3 regions of the Paenibacillus sp. FSL F4-0100 genome follow, and region 1 is predicted to be linked to each of the others. Evidence: riboswitches for the same ligand, from Rfam matches in the RefSeq annotation. Region 1 holds a riboswitch; each other region holds the start of a gene.
The links. A riboswitch is a leader RNA that binds a small molecule or an ion and turns the genes downstream of it on or off. The one in region 1 is predicted to bind cobalamin.
Positions count from the first base shown of each region.

Region 2: linked by a shared signal. The riboswitch ahead of MHH48_RS28585 (ABC transporter substrate-binding protein) and the one ahead of MHH48_RS24865 (1-propanol dehydrogenase PduQ) in region 1 are both predicted to bind cobalamin.
Region 3: linked by a shared signal. The riboswitch ahead of MHH48_RS03555 (ribonucleoside-diphosphate reductase subunit alpha) and the one ahead of MHH48_RS24865 (1-propanol dehydrogenase PduQ) in region 1 are both predicted to bind cobalamin.

Region 1 is NZ_CP150303.1:5,495,675-5,500,278, forward strand. It holds gene MHH48_RS24865 (1-propanol dehydrogenase PduQ) at 246-1,388, opposite strand; adenosylcobalamin (AdoCbl) riboswitch at 1,847-2,000, opposite strand; gene MHH48_RS24870 (DinB family protein) at 2,198-2,737, opposite strand; gene MHH48_RS24875 (DinB family protein) at 2,783-3,475, opposite strand; gene MHH48_RS24880 (HAD-IIIA family hydrolase) at 3,462-4,040, opposite strand; gene MHH48_RS24885 (hypothetical protein) at 4,139-4,604, opposite strand, start outside.
Region 2 is NZ_CP150303.1:6,306,930-6,311,533, forward strand. It holds gene MHH48_RS28575 (ABC transporter ATP-binding protein) at 1-677, opposite strand, end outside; gene MHH48_RS28580 (iron ABC transporter permease) at 674-1,720, opposite strand; gene MHH48_RS28585 (ABC transporter substrate-binding protein) at 1,717-2,721, opposite strand; cobalamin riboswitch at 2,979-3,181, opposite strand; gene MHH48_RS28590 (histidine phosphatase family protein) at 3,337-4,188, opposite strand; gene cbiB (adenosylcobinamide-phosphate synthase CbiB) at 4,179-4,604, opposite strand, start outside.
Region 3 is NZ_CP150303.1:800,522-805,125, forward strand. It holds gene MHH48_RS03550 (ribonucleotide-diphosphate reductase subunit beta) at 1-528, opposite strand, end outside; gene MHH48_RS03555 (ribonucleoside-diphosphate reductase subunit alpha) at 1,081-3,414, opposite strand; cobalamin riboswitch at 3,608-3,841, opposite strand; gene MHH48_RS03560 (MTH1187 family thiamine-binding protein) at 4,210-4,515, shown strand.

The sequences.
Region 1 (4,604 bases):
CTTTATCTATCACGAAGTGAATCTAGAAGTAAACTCGGCATCGAATCAGCCGGGAAAACCGGCCTTTTTGAACACGCAACTAAAATTCACTGCAAAAAACAATAAAAGCCCCTTAAAAGTCCATGCGGAATTTTTAAGAAGCCACTTTGCTTTGATTTGTATGCAACACGCCATTGTGTTACTTTCACTATATTTGAATATTGCAAGCGATGTCAATACGAAATCCGTCAAATTTCGACTCGATCTTAGAATTGAAACATTTTGTTCAAAATTTGAAGCACGTCCTCTGCCGTAGGAACGCGTGGATTTGTTGCCGTGCATCCGTCTTTCAGCGCGCCTTCGGCGATCGACTCTCTCATCTCTCCAAACAGCGATTGATCCACACCGCATTCGCGCAGCGTTTGCGGCATATTCAATTGCTTCTGCAGCAGTTTGATTGCCTGTACGAGACTACGGACGCCGCTCTTGGCATTTGGTGCGGATAACCCCAAGCTTTTGGAAATTTCGGCATACCGAACCGCCGCTCTATTGCTTTCTTCCTTGCCGTAACCCGGCTTGTAATCGGCATTAAATTCGATGACATGCGGAAGAAGAATCGCATTCATGCGTCCGTGGGCAATTTTGAATTTGGCTCCCGCCACATGCGCGATCCCATGATTCAATCCCAGAGACGCAATATTAAACGCCATCCCCGCGATGCAGGATGCATTATGCATTTTTTCGCGCGCCTCAAGATCATTTCCGTCCTTATAAGCTCGCGGCAAATAAGCAAAGACCAGCTTCATCGCCTTCTCCGCCAGCGCATCGGAGATATCATTGGATTTGGTGGATACATACGCTTCAATGGCATGCGTCAAAACATCCAGTCCGGTATCGGCCGTAATGAAGTCCGGCACGCTTTTGACGAGCTCAGGATCGAGAATCGCTTCTTGCGGCAGCATGTCATCGGATACAAGCGGATATTTGATGTTTTTTTCTTTGTCGCTGATAACGGAGAATGACGTAACTTCAGAACCCGTCCCGCTTGTCGTCGGGATTGCAATGAACGGGATATCTCGCTGGTCAAGCAGCTTTTTCGTAAACAGCTTCATCGCTTTAGCGGCATCAATGGCAGAACCGCCGCCAATGGCAATGATTAGATCGGTGTTGAACGCACAGAGCGCCTCGACACCTTCCGTGACGACTTCAATCGGCGGATCAGGCACGATATTGCTGAAAACATATTGCTCGTTACTGCTGTGCAGGCGATCAAACACCATGTTAATCATGCCCGACTTCACCATAAATGGATCCGTGACAATGAACATACGTTTGTTTTGCCACTCTGTTAGACGATCCATCGCGCCTTGCCCCATATAGAGGTCGGCTTTAATCGAAAGTTTATCCATGTAAAGCACCTCCAAGAAGTAATTGCAACAAAAAAAGAGGCCATTCAAAGGGAAATCCCCTTCAAAAGCCTCTTTGCTTGTTATCATGTATGCACGCCATTGTGCAGCTTCTTATCATTTAGTTTTGCATATATACTGTACACCGTCATTCCAATCTTCGTCAACCGCTTCCGGAACTTGTCCTTAGATCAGACACATTAACGGCACGAATTTATAAGTGCCTGTTCAAAAAGGTCGGTCATCAAAAGCGGACTTTGGGAACAGCCTCTATCAATAAAAAAAAGGGATATGCACCCCATAGTGCACGTGCTTCTTCGTCCTTGAAGAATCTCCCCGTTTGCGAGCTATACCTCATTGTATATATTCGGCGGCGAACACCCGGCTGTGGCCGACAACATCGTCGGCAGCCTCTGCTGCAATTAAAAAAAGCCTAGCGAGGCGGGAAACGTCACTAGACTTGTAAACCAGCCATTTTCGCCTCGAAATGACTGGTCTCTCCAAAGTTATTAGACAAAAGACCTGACTTAAGACCGATCATTCGGTCTATCACAGTGGCGGGACCGTGTTGGATTTGCACCAAACTTCCATTGCCTATAACTTTTTCTATTGTACATGACGCGAATAGTTGCCCATTCGACATCATTATAGCACAATCGACGCGTTTGGCGATATAAACCTAAAAAAAATGATTGACCGAATGAAACTCAAATAAAATAAAATGCCTCGGGCAGACCAAGGGACGAACGCTGCAGCGTAGATACGGTGAATTGTCTCATAAAGACAAACAAGGAAATGGTTTTCCCATTCATTTATTCATGATCCATGTTTCTCTTCTGCTCAGAGTACCACTTTCTAAGCTGATTAATATGGGCTTGATGATAACGGTTATGGTCGGCCATATGCCATAATCCCCACCGGATGGTGGCTTGCTTTTCATTTTCGTGACCAAAGGTGACAATGCTATCCAGATCAGCATCCGTTAATTGCGTGCATGTTTCCTTCAACATATTTAATACAACTTCATATTTAGATATAAGCATGTCCAAAGGCATCCCTTTGACCATTGGCAGCCTGTTATGTTCATCGATCATGGGGCCGTATTCATCTATGAATGACTGGGGAAGCGCCTCCCCTTTAATCCTATAAATCCAGTTCAGGTCGACGTACATGATATGTTTTATTAACTGAGCGGCACTATTGAAATTGTCACAAGGTCCCTTGAAGTCTATTTCCTCTTGGGCCATGCCCTCTGATATGGACTTTAGACGTTGGCTGTTCTCTCTGACAGCGCTATATAACATTCCCACGATCGTTGACATATTCTCTTCGCCTTGCAAATCGTACAACATCCTAGCACAACCTCCCTTGTAAATACAAATAGCATCCCAGCCTCACTATTTGGACTTTTGAATTCTTTGTTTCAGTCGTATCGATTTATTCAAGTGCAGAAAAATATGCCTTGTCGCCGGCATGAGCACTAATCCCGCAATCGTTTTGTTTCCCCAGTATTCAAGCAACCACGATGCTTCTTCCTTAACCGCATGCTGTACTTTAAGTTCATGAATTCTTGCCGCTTCAACTTTTTGCTTAAAGTCGCCTGGAAATAAACGGGATATGACTTCACGAGTGTTTCGCCCAACTTCACTTCGATAAGCTAATAAAGAACCAATATCAAGAGCCGCACTCAAATTAGCGATTTCTGCTTCCGTCATTTCATTTCCAGAATGAACATCATCAATGTGGAGTTTCTTGTTCCATTGACCTGAATGCAATACTTGGACATCGTTATTTACGAGCACGCTCATCGTCATGTCTTCAATACGCGTGATATGCCACATATGCCATATTATTGAGTTTTTTGTATCAGGAGCCGTAACTGGATATTGACGATATGTTTCCTCTTGTAGATCTTTAACTAACTCATCCTCAAGGGTCGCAATGGGTGAATGGCTCATTCTTGATGAATGTAACAAGCGATGCTGCTGCAAGAATAGGTCAACCGCACGCTGATGCTTGGCCGGATCCAGAATCATCTGGGTTAGCTTTTTGTGATTTTCATTCCACTGTTTTCTTTCACTCAAATCCATGGAGAACCCTCCCTTTATAGCCTCTTCCTAATATCCATGTAACGGCTTCATTATAATCTGTCGCGATAAAATCAGGATACGCTTCTTTCCATTTGCCGAAGTACTCGTTGTTATTATATTTTTCCAGTTCCTTGGGGCCAGCTCCCGTCTTCACTAGCACTTTCTTGCAACCGGCTTCTTTGACAGCAACCATATCCGTCCATCTATCCCCTAGGACAAAGCACTCCCCTAAGTCCAGATTATTTTCTTCCGCGGCTCTCATCAGCATCCCTGCGGATGGCTTTCTACACGGACAACCCGCTCCATGCTCATGAGCACAAAGATAGATCTTATCAAAACCAAAGGCTAATAATTCCGATTCGAATTCGTCCTGTGTTACTTCGCCACGAGCAATTCCAGGTTGATTCGTAAATGAACAAACAAGCATGCCTGCGGCTCTGAGTGAACGAATCGAATCCTGTACTTGTGGAAAAAGCTCAAATTCACTGGGCAAAACAACCCGATCGGTTCCTCCAAGTGTTCCGTCCCTGTCAATGAAAACCACTTGTCTTGAGAGCTCTAGCAATTGGTTATGCTCCTTTCCTTATTCATTTTTTGCGTTGGATAGTACAGGATGTCCCGGACGATTTAAACATCACTGATTGCCCGATTCATATCGCTTTCTCACTCAATTTCGTCGGTTTCGCTCCAAATAGCATATGCGCCGTAGCCTAAATACTCGCGCACCTCAAGAACCTTACTGCCCCGTATCAGAATTTCCATACCATTTTCGGAGTCCCACGCTGTACCTCCACCCAAGATTGCTCCGAATGTATTATCGTTTCGATCATAAGGATTTCGATAAAGGTCAACTTCCCCTACGGACATAAACTTCAAAATATCCTCTCCATGCACTCCATCTAAGCCGGGAGGATAATCAGCCGTATCGCTAGACATTTTGAGATTTTTCCACGCGCATGCTTTCTTGCATATTTCGTTTATGGTTTCATCCGGCAGCTGATTCAACAGATCTTGTATGTAAATTTCCGCTTCTTCCACACTCATGTCTTCCGTGCTAAAACGATATTCAACTTCACATTCGAACAACGCAAGATACCCAAACCCAGACATGCCGGTTTCCTCTGAAGGA
Region 2 (4,604 bases), 810 kb from region 1:
AAAACTTCTTCCGGCTTGCCAACCCCGGCGATCTTTCCCTGATCAAGCACCAGCAGTTTATCGCAAAATTGGGCCGCCAGATTCAAATCGTGCAGTACGCTGATCACCGTAATCCCGGACGAGTTCCGCCACTCCGCCACCATATCCATGAACTGAAGCTGATAGTGGATATCCAGATAGGTCGTCGGTTCATCCAGCATCAGCAGCGAAGGCTCCTGGACCATTACCTTGCCAAGCGCGACACGCTGGCGTTGACCGCCGCTTAACTCGGTAAGCCGCCGTTCTTCCAGACCATTCAGATCCAGCTTTCGGATAATGGCCTCAATGAGCGGGGCTGCATCCTTATCTTCACGGCCAAGCCAGTTCAGGAAGGGGAACCTCCCCATCTCCAACACTTCCCGAACGGTAAAATCGGTAGGATCAAGCCCTTCCTGCTGAAGCACCGCCACGATCCGGGCCAGCGTCTTACGAGTATAGTGTGCAAGCGCCTTGCCCCGAAGCGTCACACTTCCTTGCGTAGGATTCTCCACACCGGATAACAGCTGCATGAGGGTGGATTTACCGCTTCCGTTCGGACCGATGATCCCCCACCATTCCCCTTCGGCAATGTGAAGGTCCACGCCTTCAAGAATCGGCACCTTGCCATATGCTTTGCCAAGTCCTTGAGCTGTAATCATGATAGACCCTCCCTGCGCCGTTTTTTGTTCCGGTATAGCAAATACGCAAAGAATGGAGCGCCTATGAATGCCGTAACCACACCAAGCGGTATTTCCGTTGGTGCCAGCACGGACCGTGCCGCCGTATCGCACCAGACCATGAATATCGCGCCGCCCAGAGCCGACAGTGGAACAATGACGCGGTAATCGGAGCCGGTGATCAGCCGGATCATATGCGGTACCACAAGTCCCACGAATCCAATCACGCCGGATACCGACACGGCTGCGGCGGCGAGCAGGGTAGCAACGATGAGCACGCTGGTCTTCAACCGATCCACATTCAAGCCCATATGGGCGGCCTGCCGTTCCCCCAGCGACAAAATATTAAGCGCTCGCGACCTGCTCCATAAGTAGATAAAACCTGCGATAAAATACGGGAAAAGGATGGCCGTATACGACCATCCACGCATGCTCAGGCTCCCCATCGTCCAGTACAGGATCTGGTTTACCGTATCTTTGGACATGACCGTCAGAAAGGAAACGACGGCGCCCAGAAACGACTGCATCACCACGCCGGACAGAATGAGCCCGTGGATCGGCAGTTTTCCTTGATCCCTCGCCAGTAGCAGGACGGCCCATAAGGTGCCTGCTCCGGTCAGAAACGCTACAAGCGGCAGCGTGTAACCTCCGGCAAAGGAATATTCCATCCCGAAAAAAATCAGGGATGCTGCGCCAAGCGCAGCACCCGAGGATACACCAAGCGTAAACGGATCCGCCAGCGGATTGCGCAATACCCCTTGAAAGGCGGCTCCGGCGACGGCCAGGGAGGCTCCTACGAGCATCCCCAGCAATATGCGCGGCAACCTCACCTTCATTAAGATTTGCTCGGATGAAGCTTCCCAGCCCGGAACGATGGAATCGCCGATTCCCGGCAGCCGGTGCAGCAGCATCGCGCCAATCTCTCTCACAGGCAGGTGCACGGAGCCGATTCCGAGACTGACAACCAAGGTTAACAGTAATAGGATGATGCCGGCCGCACCGAATCCTGCAAGTTTTTTACTCATGGATTCATCAGTTCCGGATAAACGGCTTTCGCCACTTCTACCAACCCTTGCGTCACACGGGGACCAGGACGGCTGAGCAGGTTCGCATCCACGGATATGACCTGATCGTTCTTGATGGCTTCGATCTGATCCCAGCCGCCGCGCTCCTTAATCAGCTGATCCAATGTTTTCTTGGTTGCTTCATCAACCACATCGTCCGTGTACAGAATGACGTCGGGGTTCGCAGCGATAATATTTTCCTCACTGATTTCGAACCAGCCTTCCGCATCGCCGGCTGCGTTGACGCCGCCAGCTAAGGTGATGATCTCATCCATAAATTCGCCCTTGCCGACGGTCCATCCCGGAGAGAATTCCACATACACTTTCTTCTTGTCTTCATCCTTCACGGCTTTCACGGCTTCCGTAACGGTAGCCAATTCCTGCTTCATCTGATCCACGACCGCTTTCGCCTCCGCTTGACGGTCCGTAATTTGTCCGATCAGTTCGATGTTCTCCATCACGGCATCAATGGTTTTCGGATCATTGACGAACAGGGTAACGCCAAGCTCACGCAATTTCTCGGCATTCTGAGCATTCATCGAAGCCGCAAATACCACATCGGCATCGGCTGCAATAATAGCCTCTTCATTCACTTGGAACCCGCCCAATTTAGGCTTGGATTTGGCCGCTTCCGGATAATCGTCATTATCGGACACGCCAACGATTTCCTCATCCAGGCCCAAAGCGAACAGTTTTTCCGTCTCGGACGGTGTCAGGGATGCAATTTTGGCCGGAGCTTTCTCAAACGTCATTTCAACCCCGGTTGAATCCTTAACGGTCAGCGGATACGTCGTTTTAAGCTCTTCGCCGGAATCCGCCGGCGCTTCGTTATTCTGCTCTTCCTGCTGTGCAGGCTGCGTTGTATCCTTCGGCGCCGCTTCTTTGTCTCCACAGCCAATCAAGGCCAGAGCCATCAGTATGGCTACTAGAAGTACGGACCATGTTTTGTTTAATGCTTTCATCTCTTGAAATCCCCCTATGCATAATTGAGAACCTGGCGCTTTCGAGTTTACATTCCTTCGACCGATCCTTACCGGGAGAAAAACATCAATCGTCATACTCCAAAGAAAAGCAAAAATCCCTGACTCCTCGTAAACAAGGACTCAGGGATTACGTTTTAACATAAGGACATCTGGATAACCGTTCACAGATAGCGCCTTAAACTTCCGCCCACACATGCCGCATGGGTCCGGCAAACGTAATCCTCTCCTCGAAGGACCGTCATTCATTCGCCGAGGGCAGGTCTCCTGACTTGCAGGCTGTAACGACTTCTCCGCCTTCCCAAGCGCTATGGCTCAGTGGCATATGAAGAAGTCCCTGCTTCACAGTGGCGGGACCGTGCCGGACTTGCACCGGCTTCCCTATTAACCCGGCAGAAGGCAACAACGCCTTCTATCCGGGACCCTCGCAAATAATATGAATTTATGTATGTTAGGCCAAGCATGGTTTCTCTGCCCAAGATTATAGGCGATAAACCTTCCTCTTACAACCGAAAGATTCGGTCATTTCAAATGCCTTATGATACGGATTTATCCCGTTATCGCCCATTCCGCACCGATATCATACGATTTCATTTATTAGCTTAACCGCACGCCTTGCCAGCGTTCTCCATCCCATGTCAATTGCAGCTTGAGCTCCTCGCCCGGTGACACCTGCGTTTCCCAGAATTCCGTATGCGAAAGGGTAGCTGCCGCGATCTGCCGGATGACGCCCCCATGGGTGACCACAAGCACATCCAACTCTGCCCTCTGTGTCCCACAACCATAACCGGCTGCCTCTGCCTCTGCCTCTGCCTCTGCCTCTGCCTCTGCCTCTGCCTCTGCCTCTGCCTCTGCCTCTGCCTCTGCCTCTGCCTCTGCCTCTGCCTCTGCCTCTGCCTCTGCCTCTGCCTCTGCCTCTGCCTCTGCCTCTGCCTCTGCCTGCACAAGGGTATCCGGATCTTCCTCCACATGCAACAGTTCCTTCAAATCCAAATACAATCCGGTCAAGAATGCCTGAATCCGGGAACAGAACATTTCCCAGCTCTCCCCATTTGGCGGCGCAACTTCTGCGGGGTTATCAATCCATCGCCGATAGGATATATCGGACTTCAAGTCCTCGTAGGTGTTCCCTTCCCAATCCCCGAAATCGAGCTCACGCAGCCGCGGATCATACTCGACACCTCGAATAAACCTGCCTGGATCTTCATCATCAGGAATAGCGGACATTGTTGAGTCCGATAAGATAACATTCAGCGTCTGCCTGCATCGAAGGAGATCACTACAATAGATCCGGACGAACTGCTTGGTACAAAACCTTTCCCGCAGCGGGAGGAGCTGCTGTCTTCCTTCCACCAGAATCCCCTGATCCTCGTGACCGAGATAACGGCGCTCCTCGTTCCACAACGTGCGGCCATGACGGACCAAATGCAGGGTAATCCTCATATCCATAAGCTTCCTCCTGCTGCGGCCACAAGTCCGAGCACCACGGTACCCAGTAACGTAAACAATACCGATACGCCCAGCAGCAGACGATTTGTCACCTGAATATCCTCCGCTTCAAGCGGTCGTTCGGGATCCCCCATGTAAGCCCGGAACGAGATCACGCCTTGATAGGAATTCTCGCCTCCCAGACGAATGCCCAGCGCACCAGCTACGGCCGATTCCGGGAAGCCGCTATTCGGACTGGGGTGCTTTCGCGCATCCCTTCTAACCATCTTGATCGCTTTTTTCCATTGCAGCGAAAACATCGCAGCCACTATGGTCAACAGTCCTGCGGTCAGGCGTGCCGGTATCCAATTGGCGATATCGTCCAGCCTTGCGGATGCCCAGCCGATATGCTGGTATTTGTCGTTTTTATAACCGAC
Region 3 (4,604 bases), 3.0 Mb from region 1:
GACCATCGCTTCGAAGAAGGATTGCGGCGACGGATTGTCACGGAAGTTCTGATAAATGTTCGAGATGAACTGGTTGCGTTCCAGAAGTACCGGGTCATGCTTCCAGTATTCGAAGATGTCCTTCTGCTCTTGCTCCGATACGATGGAGGATAGCACGTAGGAATAGGATTGGTTGTGAACCACCTCTTGCTGACCGATGATAGCGGAGATGGCTTCGAGTGACGAATCAGTGAAGTAACGCTTCACGTCGCTGACAAACATCGTCTGCATAGAATCCAGAACAGCGAGCAGGGAGATGTTGATCTTGAAGGTGCGCTGCTCTTCAGGGTCCAGGCGCGGGAACTGCTGCGCGTCCTTGGACATCGGAATCTCGTCCGCGATCCAGTGGTTCAGCAGCAGGACTTTGTACAGCTTATACATATGAGGCATCCGAATGTCGTTCCAGTTCAAGATCCCGGAGCATTCACCCTCAATGACGCGAGTGGAGCGGTTGGGTGCTTCGGTATTAAATATCTTTTGCATTTGCATGCCGATTTTCTCTCCTTGTATATCATAGTAGGGCGGCGCAGAGGCGAAGCCGAGGGATATGGTCCAGCATACTCACGGGACGGGTATCCATCTCCAGCCGCTTGTTGTCCGCCCTTTGCCTGAATGTATTGTAAAGGTTGCAAAGGGCTCCCAAAGGCGGACGTAAACTCTTCCGATTGGATACCCTTACCCTTGAAGTCTTTTATTAGAAAGCATATTCAATCCCACTTACAGCCGTTCGTTGCTTGTAGTGAATCAAACATACAGCGATTCCCAAGGGGAGAGCCAGTCTCAGCGCCGCATGAGAAGCGATTCCCAAAGGGAGAGCGATCCCAGCAGGAAGTAACTCACCAATTGCACGAAGTAACTCATTAGCCTCGCACTAAATTCCAGCGTTCCCGAAGGGAGAAAGCGCTTCTTGCAACTAAAGTAACTTAGAGGCGCCTCATTCACACCCTGCCCACACCTTGCGGGTGTCCAGAGGGCAGAGCCCTTGGGGCCCTCCCTTGGAAGGGAGGGTTTGGGTGGGTTCGAAAATAGGTCTATCGACAGTTAGCTAGCACAGCTTTCGCACTCTTCAATCGTCAGCGCACGGCTGCGTACATAATAAGTGGACTTGATGCCGGCTTTCCAGGCATGCAGGTGCAGCTCCAGGAATTCCGAAGCCCGGATATCAGGGCGGACGTACAGGTTAAAGCTTTGCGCTTGGTCAACGTGACGCTGACGGGCGGCAGCCATTTTGATGGACCAATGCTGGTCGATCAAGAAAGCCGTTTTATAGTACCAGATCGTTTTTTCGGACAGATCCGGAGCCGGGTTAGCCACTTTGTAAGTGGTTTTTTCTTCATAAGACAGAAGTTCGTACAATGGGTCGATGCTCGCCGTGGAACCCGCGATGATCGATGTGGAGCCGTTCGGCGCGATGGCAAACAGCCATGCGTTACGGACACCGTTTTCTTGTACTTCTTGCTGCAATTCGCGCCATTGTTCGGTGGTTACGAACTTGCCTTCATGCTCGCCGTCGGTGTAACCGCGGAACGTGAAGTACTCGCCGCTCTCCCAGTCGGAGCCTTTGAATTTCGGATAGTGGCCTTTTTCCTTGGCCAACTCCATGCTGGATTTAACGAGCAGGTAGTTGATGTGCTCATACAGGTTGTCGTTATATGCAACGGCTTCGTCGGATTCCCAGCGGATGCCTTCCAGCGCCAGCAAGTGATGCAGACCGAAGGTGCCGAGACCGACCGCACGGTATTGGCTGTTGGTATATTGAGCTTGCAGAACTTCAATATTGTTAATGTCGATAACGTTATCCAGCATGCGAACCTGGATCGGAACGAGACGCTCCAGCACACCAGCAGGTACAGCACGAGCCAAGTGGATGGAGTTCAGGTTGCAGACAACGAAATCGCCAGGGATTTTGGAAATTACGATCCGGGTTTGGCCGTCTTTCGTAACCAGCTCCTCTTGCTCAACAACTGTCGGCGATTGGTTCTGCATGATCTCGGTGCACAGGTTGGAAGAGTAGATCATGCCATGCGCAGAGTTCGGGTTCGCACGGTTGACCGTGTCGCGGTAGAACATATACGGTGTACCCGTTTCAAGCTGGGATTTCATGATGCGCTTCATAATGTCGATGGCCTGTACCGTAATACGCGGCAGCAGCGGGCTCGCCACGGCTTCAGCATACTTTTGACGGAATTCGCCTTCGCCTTGTCCTTGATCATAGAAGTCTTCCAGGCCCAGGGGACGGCCGTTCTCGTCTTTCCAGCCCATGATTTTCTTCACTTCATGCGGACAGAACAAGCTCCACTCTTCACGTGCTTCTACAGCTTCCATGAACAGGTCAGGCAGACATACGCCGTGGAACACGTCATGTGCTCTCATGCGCTCGTCACCGTTGTTCAGCTTCAGATCCAAGAAGGACAGAATGTCTTTGTGGAACACATCCAGGTAAACCGCGATAGCGCCTTTACGAGTTCCCAATTGGTCAACGCTAACAGCGGTGTTGTTCAACTGGCGAATCCAAGGGATAACGCCGGAGCTGGTGTTCTTATGACCGCGGATGTCAGAGCCGCGTGCACGGACTTTACCGAGGTACACCCCGATGCCGCCGCCCATTTTGCTGAGACGGGCGATATCCGTATTGGAATCGAAGATTCCTTCCAGGGAGTCGTCCACGGTATCGATGAAGCAGCTGGAAAGCTGGCCGGCTACTTTTTTACCTGCGTTAGACATGGTCGGCGTAGCGGCCGTCATATACAGGTTACTCATGGCCCAGTAGGCTTCTTTGACAAGGTCAAGACGCTTGTCAGCTGGCTCGTTGTGCATGAGGAACATCGCGATGACCATGTACCGTTCTTGCGGAAGTTCCATGACGCGACCGTCAAAGTCGTTTGCCAGGTAACGCTCAGCCAGTGTCAACAGCCCGATGTAATCAAACAGCAGGTCGCGGCTTGGATCGATGCATTCGCCGAGTTCTTCGATTTGTTCTTTGGTGTAGCTGGTCAGAAGATCCTCGCGATAAATGCCTTTCTGTACAAGCTCCGTAATGAGCGGGTAGAAGGCACCGTATGGTTCTTCCGGGTATGCTTTGTATCGGCGGTTGGTGGCCGCTTTTTTATATAAAGAGGTCAGAAACGAACGCGCAGCTGCAAACTTCCAATCCGGCTCCTCTTTGGTTACAAGCTCAAGGGCGGACATCGTGAAGGCGTTGCTGATTTCTTCGCCGGTAACTTGCTCACCGCGCAATTTGGCATTGACGCCGCGAAGCAGGCGCTCTTTATCGAGCATGTCCAATCCTTTTAGAGTCCGGTCGGCATAGACGGAGAGACGAATTTCATCAAAGGCGAGCTGACGGTTGTTCGGTTTAACTACGAGCTGGGGCATGAATAAATTCCTCGCTTTCTTCGGGGGAAATATGAAAAAGGACATCAAAAAAACATTTTCTAAAACCCGCGGGCAGGCTTGAAAATGTCCGTGCGCTGTGATTCGAAAATGACGTTTGCCATAAGCCCATGAATGGGCATGATGTTATGTACAGACGCAAGCTTAACGAACACTTACCTAAAACCCCGTAGGTTGGTGTCTGCTGCATATAGGCAGGTCTCCTGACTTGAGCTACTTCCCTCGGCATTGCCTCCCCTGAGACCTTGATCCGGTTCCTCGGTGGCATATGTCGTATGTGGATGGCTGATAGATCATAAACAGCCTTAGGCCCTTACAGTGGCGGGACCGTGATGGATTTACACCATGCTTCCCTATTAAGCCGGACTGCCTTATAGGTTGATCCGGCACCTACACACACTATATTTGGTTGTTGTTAATCTAATTTAACCCAATATATTGTGTTTGTAAACTATATTCTTAAAATTGAACGCAAAAAGAATTATAGCAAACGAGCGGCCATTGTGCCAGTTAAGAAACTGCCAAAAGGCCATAACATTTCCTGAATTGTGACCAAATGCGACCTTTTCTGCGCAGATACCACGTATATTATCGTTTTGACAAAATAGGATATATTCGTACGGACGAAACGAGGAAGATACACCATATCTTGTATGAAGTTACAGACAGACGGACTTTGATATGGAGGGTCAGAATTGATATGATAACTGTATCCGGGAGTTTAACGCATTCGGAAGCATTCCATATAAATGAGATGCAACGAGGGAGGTATTCAAGATGGCTATAGCGGAGGTAACGGTGATTCCGATCGGAACCGCAACAACGAGCTTGAGTTCTTATGTTGCCGAGATGCAGCGTATATTGAAACAACAGGATGGAATATCCTATGAGCTAACTTCGATGAGCACCATCATCGAGGGAGAGCTTAACATGATCTGGCGGGCGATTGAGGCTTTGCATGAAGCGCCTTTTCTGTCCGGTGCGAAGCGCGTATCGACTTCCGTGAAGATCGACGACCGCAGGGATCAAGTCTCCTCGAGCAAACAGAAGATCCAGTCCGTGCAGGAGAAATTAGGCGGGTAATGCCGCCAGTTACGGAGGATATTTCCGTAAGAATAGGACTTGCATTTTGCTGCTGAAGTATTATAATAATTTTTGTTGTTTCGTGAGGA